3 regions of the Micromonospora fiedleri genome follow, and region 1 is predicted to be linked to each of the others. Evidence: riboswitches for the same ligand, from Rfam matches in the RefSeq annotation. Region 1 holds a riboswitch; each other region holds the start of a gene.
The links. A riboswitch is a leader RNA that binds a small molecule or an ion and turns the genes downstream of it on or off. The one in region 1 is predicted to bind cyclic di-AMP.
Positions count from the first base shown of each region.

Region 2: it holds a riboswitch for cyclic di-AMP, as region 1 does, so the genes downstream of both, JMF97_RS07025 (coiled-coil domain-containing protein) here and JMF97_RS25585 (C39 family peptidase) in region 1, are expected to answer to the same signal.
Region 3: it holds a riboswitch for cyclic di-AMP, as region 1 does, so the genes downstream of both, JMF97_RS27350 (coiled-coil domain-containing protein) here and JMF97_RS25585 (C39 family peptidase) in region 1, are expected to answer to the same signal.

Region 1 covers NZ_JAETXL010000010.1:155,872-159,139, forward strand. The annotation lists gene JMF97_RS25580 (alpha/beta fold hydrolase) at 1-236, opposite strand, end outside; gene JMF97_RS25585 (C39 family peptidase) at 342-1,238, opposite strand; cyclic di-AMP (ydaO/yuaA leader) riboswitch at 1,365-1,507, opposite strand; gene JMF97_RS25590 (hypothetical protein) at 1,826-2,575, opposite strand; gene JMF97_RS25595 (hypothetical protein) at 2,799-3,218, opposite strand.
Region 2 covers NZ_JAETXL010000002.1:668,735-672,002, reverse strand. The annotation lists gene JMF97_RS07030 (1-phosphofructokinase family hexose kinase) at 1-614, opposite strand, end outside; gene JMF97_RS07025 (coiled-coil domain-containing protein) at 833-1,927, opposite strand; cyclic di-AMP (ydaO/yuaA leader) riboswitch at 1,932-2,065, opposite strand; gene JMF97_RS07020 (HelD family protein) at 2,216-3,268, opposite strand, start outside.
Region 3 covers NZ_JAETXL010000012.1:124,228-127,495, forward strand. The annotation lists gene JMF97_RS27345 (YibE/F family protein) at 1-942, shown strand, start outside; cyclic di-AMP (ydaO/yuaA leader) riboswitch at 1,109-1,239, shown strand; gene JMF97_RS27350 (coiled-coil domain-containing protein) at 1,244-2,257, shown strand; gene JMF97_RS27355 (carbonic anhydrase) at 2,352-2,954, opposite strand; gene JMF97_RS27360 (helix-turn-helix transcriptional regulator) at 3,255-3,268, shown strand, end outside.

The sequences.
Region 1 (3,268 bases):
ATCACCCGATCGCCGGGGTGCAGGCTCGCGGCGACCTGATCGGCGAGTGCGGCGAACGAGTACGCCGGCAGCGGGGGTGACGCGCCGTGGCCAGCCAGATCGGGGGCCATCCACCGTCCCGGCCACCGCTGGTGCAGCAGCGGCGCGCAGCGCAGCCACACGTCGCCGGTGGCGCCCATCCCGTGCAGCAGCAACAACACCGGCGCGCTGCCCCGCTCACCCGACTCCGTGATCATGTCGGGCAGTCTGCCACCGCCCGGGCCGGTCGGCGAGAGCCGCGACCGGGATACGACACCGGGCACCGACCCCGAAGGGTCGACGCCCGGCACGAACAGCAGGTATCAGGACGAATAGCCCCGGGTGGCAGCCCAGTTGGCCAGGTCGATCGTGCTCAACCAGTACGAGTAGTACGACGCGTCGGCCGAGTCGGCGATCTTCACCATCCGGCCCTCGTCCTCGTAGCCGACCACGGCGACGTAGTGGCCGCCGGGGAAGGAGTGCCAGCCACCGGCGGTGTCCACGACGCTGCCGGCGACGTTCACCACGACGCCACGCCCGTCGGAGATCGCCGCCACGACATCAGCCTGAAGCTGGTCCATCTGGGCCGGGGTCGCCGCGCCGCCGGGGATCATCGTGGTCTTGTACGGCTCGCCCTTGACCGCGGCGTTGAGCGCCCGAGTGGTGTCGTACGCCGAGTTGGTGCCGGCGAAGGTGGTGCCCATCTGGGCGGCGAGGGTCTCCTGGCCGCGCTCGATGCCGGCGGCGCTGAGCGCGTTGCGCACCGCTGCCGGGCCGCAGTAGTAACCGTTGATCTGGGCCTGGTAGTCGTACGACAGCACCTTTTCCGCCGGCGGCTTCGGGGCGGCCTTCTTACTGGCCACGTCCGGGTCCGCGGTGGCGGCCCGCGCCGACGGCGAGGCAGCTGCGCTGCTCGGCGCGGCACTGCCGGGGGCGGCGCTGCTCGGGGCGCTGCTCGGGTCGGCACTGCTGGGAGCGGCGCTGCTGGGGGCGGTGGCGACCCGCGCCAGGGAACGGGAGGCCGCACTGTCGTCGCGCAGTTCGGCCACGGCGGTCGCGGTGGGCGCGTCGCCCAGGTTGTCGTCGGTCCGGGCGACCAGGGCACCGGCGCCGGTGGCCAGCACGAGGGCCGCCGCCGATGTGGCGAGGAGCTGATAGGGGCGTTCGGTGGCCAGCTTACGGAGCTGACGCTTGAGGGTGTGCTTCACGAGATCCTCCACGGGCTGAGGGGTGGACGGGTGGGGCCTGGCTCAGGCTGCGGAGAGCGGACCGGCGAGCGCAGGCACCACGGTGCCGTGGAGGCGGGGGAATATCGGGGGGATCGAATTGTGCTGCACGAGGACAGGAACTCCTTCCGACACCGCCGACCGGGTTAGCTGACGGATTCGGGCGGGAAGATCGCCCTACCGCGAGCCGTGGCTCGCGGATTCACCCCAAGTGGTGCAGTGGTTCCCCGGTTCGTGTGATCACGATTGAGCGGGTCGGCGCGGCGTCGCCACTTGCGATCATTTACCGCACCGGACAGGGCGACACTACTGGTCGGTATCGCTCCTGCCAAGCCTGCCCTGACCTGCTTAAACCTGGCCCGGTGCGATTATTTTCGGGTATCGCGGAACTGTCGTCGCTCAATGGGACAGCACTCGCGGACATCCCTGTCGAGGCGGTAACCGGACCGGACGTTCACAATGCCCCGCACATTGCGCCCCGCCTTCGACGTCTGACCCACGTTGACCGATTCGGCAATTGCTGTGACCGGGGTCACCGAATTTCGGCCCACCTGTCGCTGAACTGGCGAGGAGGCGACGGCTCATCCCACCCGGGCCGGCCGCCAGCGCAGGGCCGCTGCGGGCCGGCCGACGACCACCCGACGCGGCACCGGCAGCGGGTTCGGCCGTAGCCGCTGCGCTGCGGCGTACGCCTCGGTGGAGAGCGCGCGGGCGGCGTCGGCGGCGAGTTCCGCGGTCCGCCAGGCGTCGCGTTCCTGCTGCGCGGCGGCCTGGTACGCCGCGAGGCGGCCGTCACGTACCACGCGGGCCAGGAAGATCTCCTGCTCGGCGGGGTGCCGTCGGGGATCCCAGCCGGCCCGGTGAGCCAGCGCGTCGGCGAGCTGCCGCCCCGTCAGGTCGCCGCGCCAGTATGCCGTCATCGCGGCGTGGTGCAGCCAGCGCTCCCGAGCCGCGTACTCGGCGGGGGTCCGGGGCGTACCGGGGCTGGGCCAGGCGGTGGCGGCGGCGAGCCGTCGGGCGGCGGCCTCGGCCTCGTCGTACGCGGCCCAGGCGCGGTCGAGTTCCGTCTGCGCGCGGTGCCATGCCGCCCGGTGGCGGCCGGCGTTCTGCGCGGCGCCCGCCGCCGCGACGGCAACCTCACCGGCGTAGCGACGCTGGTCCGCGACCTCGTCGTTGTCCGGGAGGTCCGGGGTCCGGTCGGTCGGCGGGGCCGGCTCGGGTCGGGCGACGAGCGCGGTGAGCACGCCCAGCGCGAGCACCAGCAGCACCGACCAGATGGCGGCGGCCCGAGGCGCGTCGATCAGGAACTGGTAGAGAACGGTCTTCTCCATGTCGATACCTCGCGGGAGCGGATGTGGCGGCCTGGGGGTGCCGCCGGTGTCGGGTCGCCGGGTAGCGGCGGATCGTCAAGGTGGTGGAGCGCGGCGGGACACCCACGGTGGGGGCCCGATCGCCGCGGCCCGTCGCAGGCGGGCGGCCGGCGCGGAATGCGGAAGGCACAACCGGGACAGCCGTACGAGGGCCGTCCGGGTCAACCGACGGTACGGGCGGGAATCAGGCGCCGGGCGGGGCGCGGCCGCACCGCAGACCCGAGGCGTCCACCGCAGGAGGCTGATCGTCGGCAGCCGCGCCGGCCAGGTCGACGCCCTGTTCCGTCCGCGCCGACGGCACCGGTGTCGTCGCGGCGCCAGCGCCGGGGCGGTCGTCGCCGCCGCTCACCAGTTCATCGGCCGTCGGTGGGATCGCGGCGCACCGGTCGGATGCCAGCGCCTCGGTCGGCGGAGCGAAGCTGACCATGCTGGGCTGCCCGGCAGGGCCCGCCGCCGGTCCGAGATCACCGGGATGAGCGGCGGGTGCGGGCATCGTCCAGGCACCGACGGCGAACGCGGCGGCGACGGCGAATCCGGTCAGCAGCCGTGCCACCCGACGCGCCAACCACCACAGAGGAGGACGAGTGGGGACGATCGGGAGCACGCTGCCACGCTACCGCCAGGTCCCGCGGGCCGCACTGCCGCCGGGCGTGT
Region 2 (3,268 bases), on a different contig from region 1:
TACATGGCGCGGGTGAGCTGTTCCTCGTCGTCGTCGGCGGCTCGGCCGTCCGCGATCAGCTCCTCGTGGCTGACCTTGAGGAAGAACACGCCGCTGTCCACGACCGCCGTCAGGTGTTCGCCACTGAGGTCCACCACCACCCGGCTGCCGTTGGCGCCGAGGTCGGCGGCGAAGCGCCGGTACAGGTCGGCGGGCACCAGTGACGGGTCGTTCGGACCGCTGAGCACGCACACCTCCGCGCGTAGCCCTTCGCTGAGGGCGAGGTTGTACAACTCGTCCAGCTCGTGCCGGCTCAACGGTTGGCCGGGCACGTCGACGATCTCCTGCCGGGTGCCCCCGCGGCGGTCGTGCACGTACCCGCCGCTGCCGCCGGAGTCGCGGTTCACCAGCTTGAGGTCCACTCCCTCGCTGACCAGCAGCGGCGCCAGGACCTCCCCGATCTCGCCGCCGAGCGCCGTGCAGAGCACCACGTCGACACCGAGCGACAGCACCATCCGGGCCTGCCAGACGCCCTGTCCGCCGGGGTGCAGGTGCAGCTCCGGTACGTCGCTGGGCTGGTCGACGGTGACGGTCAGCAGCGGTGTGGGCGCGAAGACCATGACGTGCCCGGTCACCGGGCCCACCCGCAGGTGCCGGACCGGGTGAACCGCGTGGTGGGTTGTCTCATGCGAGTTGCGCCCCCTCGTGGCGAAATGTCCACTTCCGTCTTAGACGGTAACCAAGGTGGCGGATTCGCGCGCGTCGACGGGCGGGGGAGTGCGGCGTTTCGCCGTGCGGGCACGATGCGACGCCGCCGGGTGGAAGTCCCACCCGGCGGCGTCGTGTGAACGGGTCAGTACACCGACAGGTGCACGTGGTTGGTGTGGTCGCTGGACGGGTCGCCGCGACCGCCGCTGTAGGACTTCCAGCCGCTGCTGGGCAGCCAGATCTGCTTGTACCAGATCACGTAGAGCACGGCGAGCCGGTCGGCGTTGTTGACGAAGTACGCCGCCAGGTTGTTGCCGTACGTCCGGTCGCCGCCCGTGGCGACCCCACCGAAGCCGTTCTTCTGCGCGGCGAAGTCGCAGGCCCGGCCCTTGGGGTGCTCGCCCGAGCCGCCCGAGCGGTAGCAGGAGACGTACCGGGTGAAGCCGGCCGCCTTGGCCTGGTTGAGCGCGTGCAGCGTGCGCGGGGTGATGCAGCCGTTGGCCGGGGTCGGGTCGTTGACACTGCACGACTCCGAGGGCCACGAGCCGTCCGAGTTGCGGGGCGCGGGCTTGGCCGTCGGGCTGGAACCGCCACCACGGCTCGGGGTGCGGGCGGCGCGTTCCGCGGCCTGGGCGCGTTCGGCCGCCTCCGCCCGCTCGTTGGCCACGGTCAGTGCCCGCTCGGCCTGGTCCTTGCGCTTGGCCATCACCGCGACCTGCTTGCGCTGCTCCTGGACCTCGACGTCCAGCGCCTGCTTGGTCCTGCTGACCTCGTCGCGGGTGGCCCGCAGCTCACCCAGGGCACGCTCCTCGTTGGCGGCCACCGCGTCCAGCGCCGCCGCCCGGTCCATGAAGCCGGCCGGAGAGCCACTGTTGAGCAGCGCCGACGCCGCGCCGAGCCGGCCGCTGCGGTACGCCTGTGCGGCGATCTCGGCGACCTTGGCACCGCGTTCGGTGAGCTGGTTCTCGGTGGCGGTGAGCTGTGTGGCCAGTTGCTTCTGTCGCTTGACCGAACGGTCCAGCGCGGCCTTGGCGTCGAGGTAGCCCTTGCTGGCCGCCTCCAGTTGGGCGCGCAGCGCCGGGGTGCCCCCCTCGTCACCGACGTCGGCGGGAGCCGCCGCCAGTAACCCGTGTGCCGCGGCCGGGCCGGGAACGAGCGCGACGCCTACGGCGAGAGCGAGCGCCGCGCAGATCAGGGCCGCCGTTCGGGCGGCCGGTTTCACGGTTGCCACTGCTGGCATGCACATGTCCTTCCGTCAGCCGCCGACCGGGTTAGCTGACGGGTTCGGGACGGAAGATCCCTACCGCGCGTGCGCGGATGCACCCCAGGAACATGGTTCCCCGGCTCGCCCCTGCGGGCGATTAGGCGGCGACCACCGCCGGCACCGGTGGGTGCCGCCTGGCGGAGGCCGGGTCCGAGCCTACCGGTGCTGCTGTGACCCGTGCAGCCGGTGTGACTCGTGGTGTTCGTCCGGTCACCAGGAAATCGGACGAAAGTATCATTTGTGGCGAATTGCGGTAGCTCGGTGTCAGGTGGCCACATCGACCGTGGTGAGCCGCTGGGTGGCCCGGGACAGCGCGACGTAGAGCGTACGCACACCGGAATCGGGCACCGCGCGGATCTCACTCGGCGCGACCAGCACCACCGCGTCGTACTCCATGCCCTTGGCCTCCAGGCTCGTCACCACCTGCAGGCGGTCGCCGCCGAGGCCATCGAGCCAGCCCGTCACCTCGTCCCGCCGCGGCACCGGAGTGATCACTCCGACGGTGCCCTCGACCTCGCCGAGCAGGGTGCGCGCGGCCGACACCACGCTCGTCGTCAACTCGGCGGCCGGCACCACGAGCTGCACCGGGTCGACTCCGGTGGAGCGGACCGCCGTGGGCAGCGGGAGATCCGGGTACACCCGGCGGATCTCCTCGGCCGCCACCGCGAAGATCTCCGCCGAGTTGCGGTAGTTGGTGGTGAGGGTGAACCGGTGACGCGGACGCCGACCCAGGGCCTGCTCCCGAGCGCGGTTCAGCTCCTGCGGGTCTCCCGTCCAGGCGGTCTGCGCCGGGTCACCGACCACGGTCCACGAGGCCAACCGGCCCCGCCGGCCGATCATCCGCCACTGCATCGGCGAGACGTCCTGCGACTCGTCGACCACCACGTGGGCGTAGTCCCGGTAGTCCTCCGGGCGTTCGCGGGCGGCCTGTCGGGCGGCCCGCTGCCGGTCGGCGAAGGTGCTCAGCTCCCGTACGCCGCCGGCCAGCTGGAACGGATCCCGCTTGGCCCGGGCCGGGCGTACCGGCTTACCGAGCAGCGTGTCCAGCTCGTCGAGCAGCGCGGTGTCGGCGACCGTCGGGCCGTGAGTGGCCAGCCCTCGGTAGGCCTCGCCCAGCAGCCGGATCTCGGCCCCGGACAGGATGCCACCGGCGTACCGGCGCAGCCGCTCGTGGTCGGCCAGCCAGCCGAGCACGTGCCGGGGATGCAGCCGGGGCCACCAGGCCTTGAGGAACTCCCGGAAGTCGCTACGGTCGATCAACTCGTCCTCGAAGGCGCGCTGCTCGGGCAGGCCGGCGATGCCCAACCGGCGGGCCTG
Region 3 (3,268 bases), on a different contig from region 1:
GAGCACCAGCGCGGTATGCCACTGATCTGGCTGGGGGTGCTCTTCGCCGCCGCCATCGTCGCCTTCGGACGCCTGCGTGGGCTGGCCGCCCTGGCCGGCCTCGCGGCCAGCTTCGCCATCCTGCTCACCTTCGTGCTGCCGGGCATCAGCGCCGGCCAGCCGCCGCTGATCGTCGCCATCGTCGGCGCCGCGTTGATCATGTTCGTGGTGCTGTACCTGACGCACGGGGTGTCCGCGCAGACCTCGGTCGCCGTACTCGGCACCCTCGGCGCGCTCGTACTCACCGGGTTGCTCGGCCTAGCCGCCACCAACGCGACCCACCTGACCGGCTTCGGCAGCGAGGACGCCACCACCCTGTCGATGTTCCGGGGCGACGTCGACCTGCACGGCCTGCTGCTGGCCGGCATCATCATCGGGTCACTGGGCGTCCTGGACGACGTCACGGTCACCCAGGCCGCGGCGGTCACCGAGTTGGCGCACGCCAACCCGAACCTGTCCCGCCGCGAGTTGTACCGCTCGGCGACACGGGTGGGCCGCGCGCACATCGCCTCGGTGGTGAACACCATCGTCCTGGCGTACGCCGGCGCGTCGCTGCCGCTGCTGCTCCTGCTCACCGCCGACTCCCGCGCGCTGGGTCAGATCGTGACCAGCGAGTTCCTCGCCCAGGAGATCGTCCGCAGCGTGGTGGCCACGCTCGGGCTGATCGCCGCCGTACCGCTGACCACCGCCCTGGCCACGGTGGTGACCACCGCCGGACGGCGCCGCACCGGCGCGAACGCCGCGCCCGGAGCACCCGACGACGTGGCCGTCGCCCAGCCGCGACCGGCGACGGACCGGGCCGAGACGCTCCAGGCCCTCAGCACACCGCGTCCCCGTCACACGCCCCCCGCCACCCGTTCGGAGTGGCCCGAACCGGACAGGAGCACCGACACCCCATGGTGACACTCCTCAACGTGAGCACGCCGACCGAAAGGATCGACAAGCGTGTCACTCGTCACCCAGTGCGATTACGAAATGACACATCTTGCCGGGTTCGGCGCGTAGAGGACCAGACCGACCGTCGGGTAACCTCACTGCCGGTCACCGCCGAAGGCGCGCACCGGCGCCTGCGGTGCCACCGCCCAATCGCCACCAGGCGAGCCGGGAACCCAGGTACGTGGGGTGAATCCGCACCAGCGGTAGGGGCCACTTCCGTCCCGAACCCGTCAGCTAACCCGGTCGGCGGTCGATGGAAGGGAAGACAGTGACGGCACCCCTACGCCGCTGGTTGACGCCCGTGGTGGCCGTGTTCGCCGCGTTCGCCGTCTTCGCCGGCCCGCTGCCGGCGACGGCTGCGCCGAAGCCCCCCAAACCGGCCGGCCATGACGACGACCCGCCGATGCTCAACGAGCTGATCGAGGCGACGAACCGGGACTACACCAAGGCCAAGTCCAAGCTGGAAAAGTCCAAGAAGAAGCAGCTCAAGCTCGCCGTCGAGGTCCGCCGCGCCGAGGCCGACCTGGACGCCCTCGCCCCACAGGTCGCCGAGATCGCCACCCAGTCGTACCGGACCGGCCGGGTGGGCGCGATCGCCATGCTGTTGCAGAGCAACGCCCCCGACTCGTTCATCCACCGCGCCGCCGCGCTCGACGAGTTGAACCTGGTCAACAGCAAGAAGCTGGGTGAGGTCAACGCGGTCAAGCGCCGCGCCGAGACGGCCAAGCTGGCGCTCGACGCCGAGGTACGCGAGCAGCAGAAGCTGACCAACGACATGGCCCGCAAGAAGAGCGACGCGGAGAAGTCGCTCCGCCTGGTCGGTGGCGTCGGTCTCACCGGCGGCCTGGTGGCCGCCACCTCTCCGGTCGCCCGACCCGGCCCCAACCGGGCAGCCGACGGCGGCTGGAAGTCCGAGTCGTGCAACCAGAACGACCCGACCACGTCCGGCTGCATCACGGCACGCACCCTGCACATGTACAAGGAGGTCAAGCGCGCCGGTTTCAACCGGTTCGTCGGCTGCTACCGACCGGGTGACAAGTGGGAACACCCCAAGGGCCGAGCATGTGACTGGTCGTTGCAGAACAGCGGTTTCCGCCCCTGGTACAACGACGACACCCGGATCTACGGCAACAACCTGGCCGCGTTCCTGGTCCGTAACGCCGACCGGTTGGGTGTCTACTACGTGATCTGGAACCGGCAGATCTGGTTCCCGGCGACCGGTTGGAGTTCCTACAGCGGCCCGTCGAACCACACAGACCACGTGCACGTCTCGATGTACTAGCGCACGTCCAGCATCGCTTCGAGGGCCGTCCCGCCGTCCGGTGGGGCGGCCCTCAGCTCGTCTGCTGACGCCCTCGGCGGCCCGGCGCTCGCCGTCAGGCGACGGGCGCCGCGACCTCGGCGACCAGCTCCGCCGGTTCCGCAGCCACCGCCCGGACCTCGCCGGCGGCCAGCCGGTACGACATGCCGACCACCGCGCAACGCCCGGCGGAGACCTCGGCGGCCAGCGTCGCCGACGATCCCAGCATCGCCGTCACGGTCTGCGCGATGTGAATGTCGACGATCTCGTTCAGGTCGTTCACCCCGGCGGCCTGCGCCTGGCGCAGGCTGGGCACCACGGCGTCCACCACCGCACCCAGGTGACCCGTGGGGGCAGTGCCGGTGGCCAGCGCCGCCCGGGCCGCCTGCACGGCACCGCAGGAGTCGTGCCCGAGCACCACCACCAGCGGCGTACGCAGCACCGACACCGCGTACTCGACGCTGCCCAGCACCTCCGGGCCGACGGTGTGCCCGGCGGTACGGACCACGAAGAGGTCACCCAGCCCGCGATCGAAGATGATCTCGGCGGCCAGCCGGGAGTCGGAGCAGCCCACGATCACCGCGAACGGATGCTGCTCGCCGGCGACGGCAGCGCGACGTCCGGCGTTCTGATTGGGATGCCACGCCGTATCGGTGACGAACCGCCGATTACCGGCCATCAGTTCGGCAAGCGCCAGCTGTGGCGCGCCCGGAAGATCCGCGGTGAGCAGTTCCCGCTCCGGCCGCAGCTCTGTTCCGATCGGTCCGGGTCGACTCATCCGGCGCCCCCTCGCTACTCATGCGATGCCTGGTCATCCCGGGCCGACACTGGTCACGGGCTGGTCCAACGGTCACACGCAGCGCAAGCCGCGTCAAGGAATGCGTGATATGGATTTCAGGTATCCCCGGACGCTTGCGCTCCGGGCCGAGCGGGTGCAGGGCCCGACGGCATAGCCCGAAAAAGCTGAAAGGCCCATACGATGGGCGACATGGC